Regions from separate parts of the Aquaspirillum sp. LM1 genome, predicted to be linked through region 3. Evidence: predicted binding sites of a transcription regulator. Region 3 holds the regulator's gene; each other region holds the start of a gene.
The links. The regulator FNR, encoded in region 3, switches genes on or off when oxygen is low (the NO sensors DNR and NnrR bind a similar motif). The targets are predictions, from matches to a motif close to TTGATNNNNATCAA.
Positions count from the first base shown of each region.

Region 1 (2,200 bases), 160 kb from region 3:
CGGCAGGGGCAGGGAGATGGACAGCGGGTGCAGGGAAGAACCGGACATGAATGCAGCCTTCAAGAGACGAATCAGTAATAAGTTTCAGGCAGGCAGTGTGCCGCGATTTTTTTGCCAATGCAAGCCTGTTGCCGGAATCAGGGGCAAAGGGTGGTCAAAACGCCACACCCTTCTCTATCAGGTGACAGGTTATTTGTTGCATAGCGCGGCGCTACCTGCTGTGACCATCGACCGCGCCACACGTTCGTACATCGCCATGCCGATCAAAGTGAGCGCAGCAGCGTGGACTTTTTGACAAGGCATGGCGGAAGAAAAAACCTGAATTGTTCAAAAACCGCGTTTATAACCAGGCGGAACTTGACTGTTATTCAGATACATGGTTTTGCCATCCTGCAGATACACCATGCCCTTGATGATCCGGTAAAGAAACCACACCCCGGCGGCCACCAGCACCACAATGCCCACCCCAATGATGCTGGTCAGCGCACCCAGCACCGCCCACAGCAGAGAATACCAAAAGGTGTTGATCTGCCAGCGAAAGTGCGATTCGGCCAATGTGCCGCGCATGTCTTTACGCTTCACGTAGTTGAGGATCACCGCCACCAGCAGGGTGATGCCAACCAGCAGCGAGCAGGCTTGCAGAATGTAAACAATCAGCGCCCATTTGCGCGCGTCGCGCTCATCGGCAGGGGTAACAGACGGATAGACAGCCATCACAACACTCCACAGTGGCCACAAGGCTCAGGAAAGAAGATTGTCACTGATTCTGCCCAGATTGACCAGCTGGCGAGATCGGTCCGAGCTGGCTCCGGATGGCGATGCTCACGACATTTGATCTCCATCAATATATATAATAATTAAATCTTTATACTGGTCACAGTTGTTTATGAATCAGCACACAGGTCGGGCATGACCGGGGGAGGAAAAAATGGCACTGATGAAAGAATTGCTGTCGTCTGACGTGGGTATTCTCAGCCTGATTACCATTACGGTAACCTGCGCAGTTGTGGGAACGGCTATCGCTTTCTTTATCAAGAAATCGCACGAATAACCCAAGATTTCACGATTTCAGTTGACGACATGATCATACATGTCTGATGATTGCCTGTCGTCCGGGGGGATGACGGACAACGGCCCGATAGCGTAGCTTGCTATCGGGCCGTTTTCTTATTGCGACCCAAATTCTTAAAGTTCTGAATAAAATCAAACATTATTGGTGTGCGTGACCCACGCAAGCCCGTCCGCTGCCATGGCCTTGCGTCTCTGCCGTGCCGATTCTGCCTCGCTGGCTGCGGCCCTGGCAGCATTGCCAGCGCGAGTCATTCGTATTCAATCACTGACCAGGCTTCACCGCACATCGCCACCCCAGTGCTGCCGTGTGCTGGCGCAACCTGAGTTATTGGGGTTTTGACATCAAGTGGATTGACCTGCCTGAATGAAGGACGGTGCAACCATTTTGGGCCAGGGTAAAAAATTTCCCAATCGGTAAAAATACCATAATCATAAGCTGGCATTTATCCCCCCACCGACCAGCCCCACAGACCCGCGTGTTCACCAACGCTGCAAAAACTGTCAGAATTGTCTGGCACACTCTTGGCCAGGGCGGTGTTGGCGGCCAGATTGGGCCGCCTGCCGGCCTGGTGCGATGCTTTCCAGGCAAGTCCTTGTTACGCTGGGGGATTTGTCTGCCCCGCACCGGCAAGATTTTGCCGCAGGACAAAACATTTATTGCTACAATCCGCGTCCTTTTTCCGCTCCTGCAACCCGTGAACCATTGGTGGTTGAACCTCTCAACCACTGGGTTCCAGGAAAACGCTATTCGGCCCCAAGCCGTGAAGTGGGAGCGGGTTGACCGGATGAACCGCGTGGCCGAGACGGCCCGACAAAGGACACATTCATGGCTTGGACCATTGCAGACAGCCGCAGCATGTACGGCATTCGCCACTGGGGCGCGGGATACTTTGATATTGGCGAAAACGGCCATGTCTGTGTCCACCCGCGCGGCAAACACGACGACGCCTCGCTGGACCTGTACCAGCTGACCCGCGACCTGCGTGCGCGCGGACTGGCGCTGCCCCTGCTGGTGCGTTTTCCCGATATTCTGCAACACCGGGTGCGCCGGATTATTGGTGGTTTTGACCAGGCGCGGGAAAAACTGGGCTATGAAAACGGCTACACCCTGCTCTATCCGATCAAGGTG
Region 1 covers NZ_CP019509.1:1,229,936-1,232,135, reverse strand. Annotated here, with positions in the region: gene BXU06_RS17275 (hypothetical protein) at 47-295, shown strand; gene BXU06_RS05375 (hypothetical protein) at 328-714, opposite strand; gene BXU06_RS18375 (DUF3149 domain-containing protein) at 929-1,051, shown strand; gene BXU06_RS17270 (hypothetical protein) at 1,320-1,514, opposite strand; gene speA (arginine decarboxylase) at 1,898-2,200, shown strand, end outside.
Region 1: BXU06_RS18375 (DUF3149 domain-containing protein) is a predicted target of FNR. The motif match lies at 832-845, and genes of this name have one in related genera.

Region 2 (2,200 bases), 1.0 Mb from region 3:
CAGACTATTGGGGCTGTTTTCATCCTGGCGATAGTATTTCACCCAGGCATCGAAGCTGGCGTCTTCCAGGGTTTGCAGGCGATGGCCAGGGGCACGCTGAACGGCAGTCAGCGTATCGGACAGGCGTTTCAGGTACTGTTCGGCAGACAGCACGCCAGCGCGGACCAGCGCCAGATCGTCGTAATACGAGGTGACACCTTCAAATGCCCACAGCAGGCGGGTGTAGTTTTCCTGATACAGCTGGTGTGGGGTAAACGCCACCGGGGCAATGCGCTTAACGTTCCAGCTGTGGAAATACTCATGGCTGAACAGGCCAAGCAAGTCCTGGTAGGCTTTGTCCAGCGTTGGCTGGCCAGGGGCCGGCAGCGCCTGGCGGTCGGCCATCAGCGCAGTGGAGGCACGATGCTCCAGCCCGCCGTAAATATCCTGGCCGACATACAGCAAAAACACATAGCGGCTGAACGGCGCGGGCGTGCCAAACAGGCGGATCTGCCATTCACACACTGCCTTGACGTCACGCGCCAGCCGTTTCAGGTCGCCGCGATGCTGGCCGCTGACGGCAATTTCATGTGGCACGCCCGCAGCAGTAAAGCGGACGAAATCCACGCGGGCCATTTCTACTGGGTGGTCGATCAATTCGGCGTAATTGTCGGCGCAAAAGCGGCCAAAGCCGTGGCGGCCCCGCTTGCCCGCGCGCGGCAGGCTGCTGACCAGTGTCCAGTCGGCGCACGCCGGATGGCTGGGGGCCACCACTTCCACGCTGACCGATTGGTCGGTGCGTTCGGCCACTTCCAGAAACACGCTGCTGCCATTAAAAAAGCCGCGCTCCAGATCCAGATACGCCCCGCGCACCGATAAATCAAATGCATACACCCGGTAGTGCACGCACAACTGGCGGGCAGCGCCAGGCTCAACGCGCCAGCTGTGTTTGTCTTGTTTATCGATGGCCAGCGGCTGACCGTCGGCCTCGGCACGCAGGCTGACAATATGTCGGGCAAACTCGCGAATCAGATAGCTGCCAGGAATCCAGCACGGCAAACGCAGGGTCAGCGCTGCCGGCCCAGGGGCATCAACCGTCAGGCTGACATCAAAATAATGGGCAGCCGGGTCGGCCAGGGTCAGGCGGTAATGAATGGCATGGATCATGGCGGTGGCGTATGGGCAAAAAGTCGAACAGACAGTGTGCCGGATGGCGGCGAAGATGGGTATGCCTGATTGAGGCCAGGTCTGGGCAAAAGTTCATTGCCGGCTGGCCAGCCGGGCTGGGCGCACAGAACTGACGGCCAGATGGCCTGAAGTGTCTAGGTAAAAATACGGGGGCACTCATGCTTTGGGTGGGGTTCGGTTGACCTACGTCAACATCTTGCCAGGTCATGACAATATAATGACCGGGCTGGAATTGAGTCTTGCGTCTGGCAAGGGTCGTTGTCGAGATACCGTTGTATCCGTGTGGCTTGGAAGGCCCCTTCGATGTAAAATGGGTCAATTCAAAGCGGGGATGTGACAGTAGTCTGTCCCGTAGGCTGGCCAGCACGGCGGCAACGGGCGTCCTCGACCCGATAGCGGTGGAAGCGCGTATTTCATATGGGGGCATATGAAGGCGTTTCCAGAGGCCCGCGCGACGGTTTTTGATTCTTGTGTTAGCAACCTTGGAGAAACCTTAATGGAAACGCAATCCACTTATAACTATAAGGTGGTGCGCCAGTTTGCCGTGATGACCGTGATCTGGGGCATCGTCGGCATGCTGGTGGGCGTGATTATCGCCGCGCAGCTGGTGTGGCCAGACCTGAACTTTGGTCCGTGGCTGCACTTTGGTCGTCTGCGTCCGCTGCATACCAATGCCGTGATTTTCGCCTTTGGCGGTTGTGCATTGTTTGCCACCTCGTACTATGTTGTTCAGCGCACCTGTCACGTGCGCCTGTTTGCCGAAAAACTGGCAACCTTCACCTTCTGGGGCTGGCAGTTGGTCATCGTGCTCGCCGCCATCACCCTGCCGCTGGGCTTTACCTCCGGCAAGGAATACGCCGAGCTGGAATGGCCGATTGACCTCTTGATCACCGTGATCTGGGTGGCTTACGCGATTGTGTTCTTTGGCACCCTGGCAGTGCGCAAGGTGTCGCACATCTACGTGGCCAACTGGTTCTACGGCGCGTTCATCCTGGCCGTGGCCCTGCTGCACATCATCAACAGCCTGGAAATT
Region 2 covers NZ_CP019509.1:2,393,125-2,395,324, reverse strand. Annotated here, with positions in the region: gene BXU06_RS10275 (M61 family metallopeptidase) at 1-1,146, opposite strand, end outside; gene ccoN (cytochrome-c oxidase, cbb3-type subunit I) at 1,664-2,200, shown strand, end outside.
Region 2: BXU06_RS10275 (M61 family metallopeptidase) is a predicted target of FNR. The motif match lies at 1,346-1,359, and genes of this name have one in related genera.

Region 3 (2,200 bases):
TCGATGGAGAACTCGCCGCCGGTCTGCAAATGAAAGTGCTGACGAATCGCCGCCATCAGCCGGGTAAGCTGGGCGTCGTTCAAAAAAGTGGGCGTGCCGCCACCAAAATGCAACTGCGCCACCTCGCGCACGCCGTCACCTAACGCTTCTGCGTGCAAAGTCAGCTCTTTTTCGAGATAATCGAGGTAGATGTCTGCTTTTGAGCGGTCTTTGGTGATGACCTTGTTACAGGCGCAGTAGTAACACACGGTATTACAGAAAGGCAGATGCACATACAGGGACAACGGCCAGGCGCTTGCGCCAATTTGCCTCTGTTGTAGCCAATGCCGATAATCACGCTCGGTAAAACCGGTATGAAACCTGTCTGCCGTCGGGTACGACGTGTAGCGCGGGCCATAGCCGTCGAGTTTTTCAATCAAGGCGCGGTCAAACTCACAACGAGTCGGCGCCAGCATAGCAGTTGTTGCAGTCATCAGAAAATTCCTTGGGCAGGTTGCAAACTTTGCAACAAACCTGTTAAGTATGGTTTGACATGCATCAAGCTCAGGTCACCGTTCATGCGAAATACCATGGTTGAACATACCAATATCCCGATTCACACCCTTAAGGTGTCCTGCTCGAATTGCAGTTTGCGCGAGCTTTGCCTGCCCATCGGCCTGAGCCGCGAAGAAATGTCGCAGCTGGATGCGGTGATCCGCCAGTCGCGCCGGCTCAAGCGCGGCGAATACCTGTTCCGTGCAGGAGAAGGCTTTAAGTCGGTATTTGCCGTGCGTACCGGCTTTTTCAAAACCTGTGTGGGCAGCCATGATGGCCGCGAACAGGTGACTGGCTTTCACATGTCTGGCGAGCTGCTGGGCCTGGACGGCATCTCGGCCAACGCCCACGGCTGCGACAGCATTGCGCTGGAAGACAGTGAAGTGTGCGAGCTGCCGTTTTCGCGGATGGAAAGCCTTGGCCGTGACATTCCCAGTTTACAACATCATTTTTTCCGTTTGATGAGCCGCGAAATTGTCCGCGATCAGTCGGTGATGTTGTTATTGGGCAACATGAAGGCCGAAGAGCGGCTGGCGGCGTTCCTGCTCAACCTGTCGCTGCGTTTTTCCACCCGGGGCTTTGCCGCCAATGATTTCATCCTGCGCATGAGCCGGGAAGAAATCGGCTCCTTCCTCGGGCTGAAACTGGAAACCGTCAGCCGCACGCTGTCGCGCTTTCAGGCCAATGGCTGGATCACTGTCGAGCACAAGCATATCCAGCTGATTCAGCCGGCAGCGCTCAAGGCGCTGATTTCTGGCTGCTCGGGCAGCCAGCAAAGCCACGCCCATGCCATGTAGCCTGCTGCGCTGACGCCATCGCTGGCTGGACACACTCACCCCCGCCTGGCGCGGGGGTTTTGTTCGGCTCCATTTGCCTGTTTGTCCTATACAAAAATACGCCGAACGCGCACAATGGCCCGCTCAAGCCATCTTCAGGAGCATGCGCATGTTGGCCTTTCATACCGACATTGCCGTGATTGGCGCAGGTCTGGCCGGGGTGACCTGCGCCCGCCAGCTGGCCGCCGCCGGCTATCAGGTGCAGCTGTTTGACAAAAGCAAGGGCATGGGTGGGCGCATGGCCACCCGGCGTGGCGAGCAGTTTGCCATCGACCACGGCGCGCAATATTTTACCGCCCGCCACCCCGACTTTATCGCCGAAGTGGCGCGCTGGCTGGTAGATGGCCGCTGCGCCGCCTGGACCGGCCAGGTGGTGCAGTGGCGTGCAGAGGGCCAGACACCCGCCTATCCGGAACAGCGTTATGTGCCGCAACCAGGCATGAGCAGCCTGTGCCGCAGCCTGGCCGATGGTCTGGACGTTGCGCTGGGGCAGCGGCTGGTGGCATTGCAGCGCCAGGAACAAGGCTGGCAGCTCAGCTTTGCCGACGACCAGCCCGCCTGGCTGGCCCGCCAGGTGCTGCTGGCTGTCCCGCCCGCGCAGGCTGCGGCCCTGCTTGGCCCAGCCCCGGAACTGCAGGCGCTGGCTGCCAGCGTGGCGATGGAGCCATGCTGGGCGGCCATGCTGGAACTGCCAGACCGCCTGCCGCTGCCAATTGACGCCGCCTGGGTGGAGCACGGCCCGATTCGCTGGCTGGCGCGCAATACCAGCAAGCCAGGACGCACGGGCCGTGAAGGCTGGGTGATTCACGCCACCCCGGCCTGGTCGCAGC
Region 3 covers NZ_CP019509.1:1,394,399-1,396,598, reverse strand. Annotated here, with positions in the region: gene hemN (oxygen-independent coproporphyrinogen III oxidase) at 1-473, opposite strand, end outside; gene fnr (fumarate/nitrate reduction transcriptional regulator Fnr) at 570-1,331, shown strand; gene BXU06_RS06000 (NAD(P)/FAD-dependent oxidoreductase) at 1,480-2,200, shown strand, end outside.

Region 4 (2,200 bases), 1.2 Mb from region 3:
GCAATGTTGGCGTTTCACAACAATTACCAAATGGTAACCATATGACCTAAAAAACCCCGAGCAATCCAGACTTGACTTCAGATGCCGCTCACACTAAACCCGCCAGAATCACGCCGATAGTTTTTCCCATCAGGCATGAATTGATAAAAACTGACACCTCTTCAATGCTTTACCCTTCCCCCCCAGCCCATGCAACCTGCAAGACATCATGCACCGCCACCACCGCACCAATCACCAGCAGCGCTGGCGGGGTAATGTCGCTCTCGGCAATCACCTGCGCCAGCTGATCCAGCCGGGTGCGCGTCACCCGCTGGCGTGGCGTGGTAGCGTGTTCAATCACCGCCACCGGGGTATCCGCCGCGCGGCCATGGGCCATCAACCCGGCGCTGATGGCCCCCGCTTCGTTCAGCCCCATGTACACCACCACGGTGGATTCGACGTGAGTGTGCCGGGTCCAGGCCAGATGGCTGGCGTCGGCACGGCGATGGCCGGTAACCAGGGTGCAACCCTGCGCGTAATCGCGATGGGTCAGCGGCAGATCGGCCATGGCCGCCGCGCCCAGCGCAGCGCTGATGCCGGGCACCACCTCGTAGTCAATTCCCGCCGCGTGCAACGCCAGCATTTCTTCCCCACCCCGGCCAAACAGCAACGGATCGCCCCCCTTGAGCCGCACCACACGCAGGCCGGCACGAGCGTAGCCAATCAATAACTGATGAATGCCCTCCTGGCTCAAGCTGTGCCGCCCGGCGCGCTTGCCCACGCACACCTGCTGCGCCTGCGCCGCCAGTTGCAGGATGTCGGTGCTGACCAGATGGTCGTAGCACACCACCTCGGCGCGGCGCAGGCGGTCCAGCGCGCGCAGGGTGAGCAGTTCCGGGTCGCCCGGCCCGGCTCCCACCAGGCTGACCCGTGTGGGTGTCGTGCCCGTGGCCGGGCCTGCCGGCAGGCCCGGCAGAGGAAAAAATCCAGCAGGAAAAGGCAGGTTCATGGTGGTCTCCGTCAACAGGCCCCCAGTGTAGGAATTCCCCGAGCTGAAAATCGTTGATTCGAATCAATGCTATCCAGATGGCCAAATCCGTACAGTCCACGCTGAAACCGGCCCATGCCGGTGAAGACAACAGGAGGTCGTGATGAGCGCCAGCTTCACCAAATCAACCGCTCGCAACATCTTTTATGGTGGAGCGGTGTTTTTCTTTTTACTGTTTCTGGCTTTAACCCTGGACACGGTGCAAACGCTGCCCAAACGGGATAACCGCGCCAACCTGACAGAACAGGTGGCACGCGGCAAAAACCTGTGGGAAGTGAACAACTGCATCGGCTGCCACACCCTGCTGGGTGAAGGCGCGTACTTTGCCCCCGAACTGGGCAATGTCTACCAGCGGCGCGGGCCGGAGTTCATCAAGGCCTGGATCAAGTCGCAGCCTACCGGCACGCCGGGCCGCCGGCAGATGCCGAACTTTCATCTGAGCGACGCCGAGCTCGACGACCTGACCGCGTTCCTGAAATACGCCTCTGAAATCAACACCAACCAATGGCCCCCGAATATTGAAGGCTGATTCTGGCTGTTATTCAGGTAACCCTTTACAAGGAGACGTTTGATGTCCACCTCCGCAACGGCCATCCACCACCCCGGCAGGGGCACAGTGGCGGCCAATATGCAAATCAAGTACCGCTCGCAGATGGTCGCCAAGCCGTATTTCATGGCTGCGATTGGCTTGTTTGTCGGCCAGATCATTTTTGGCCTGATCATGGGCCTGCAGTATGTGATCGGGGATTTCCTGTTTCCAGAAATCCCGTTCAATGTAGCCCGCATGGTCCACACCAACCTGCTGATTGTCTGGCTGCTGTTTGGCTTTATGGGCGCGGGCTACTTTCTGATTCCGGAAGAATCCGAACGCGAACTGCACAGCCCAAAGCTGGCGATGATCACCTTCTGGGTGTTCCTGCTTGCCGGCGCACTCACCATTGTCGGCTATCTGGCAGTGCCTTACGCCACACTGGCCAAGATCACCGGCAATGATTTATTGCCCACCATGGGCCGCGAGTTTCTCGAACAACCCACCATCACCAAGATTGGCATCGTGCTGGTGGCACTGTCCTTCCTGTTCAACCTGAGCATGACCGTGCTCAAGGGGCGCAAGACCAGCATCAGCATGGTGATGATGCTCGGCTTGTGGGGGCTGGCGCTGTTCTTCCTGTT
Region 4 covers NZ_CP019509.1:2,579,887-2,582,086, forward strand. Annotated here, with positions in the region: gene cobA (uroporphyrinogen-III C-methyltransferase) at 170-988, opposite strand; gene BXU06_RS11040 (cytochrome c) at 1,131-1,556, shown strand; gene BXU06_RS11045 (cbb3-type cytochrome c oxidase subunit I) at 1,599-2,200, shown strand, end outside.
Region 4: cobA (uroporphyrinogen-III C-methyltransferase) is a predicted target of FNR. The motif match lies at 1,042-1,055, and genes of this name have one in related genera.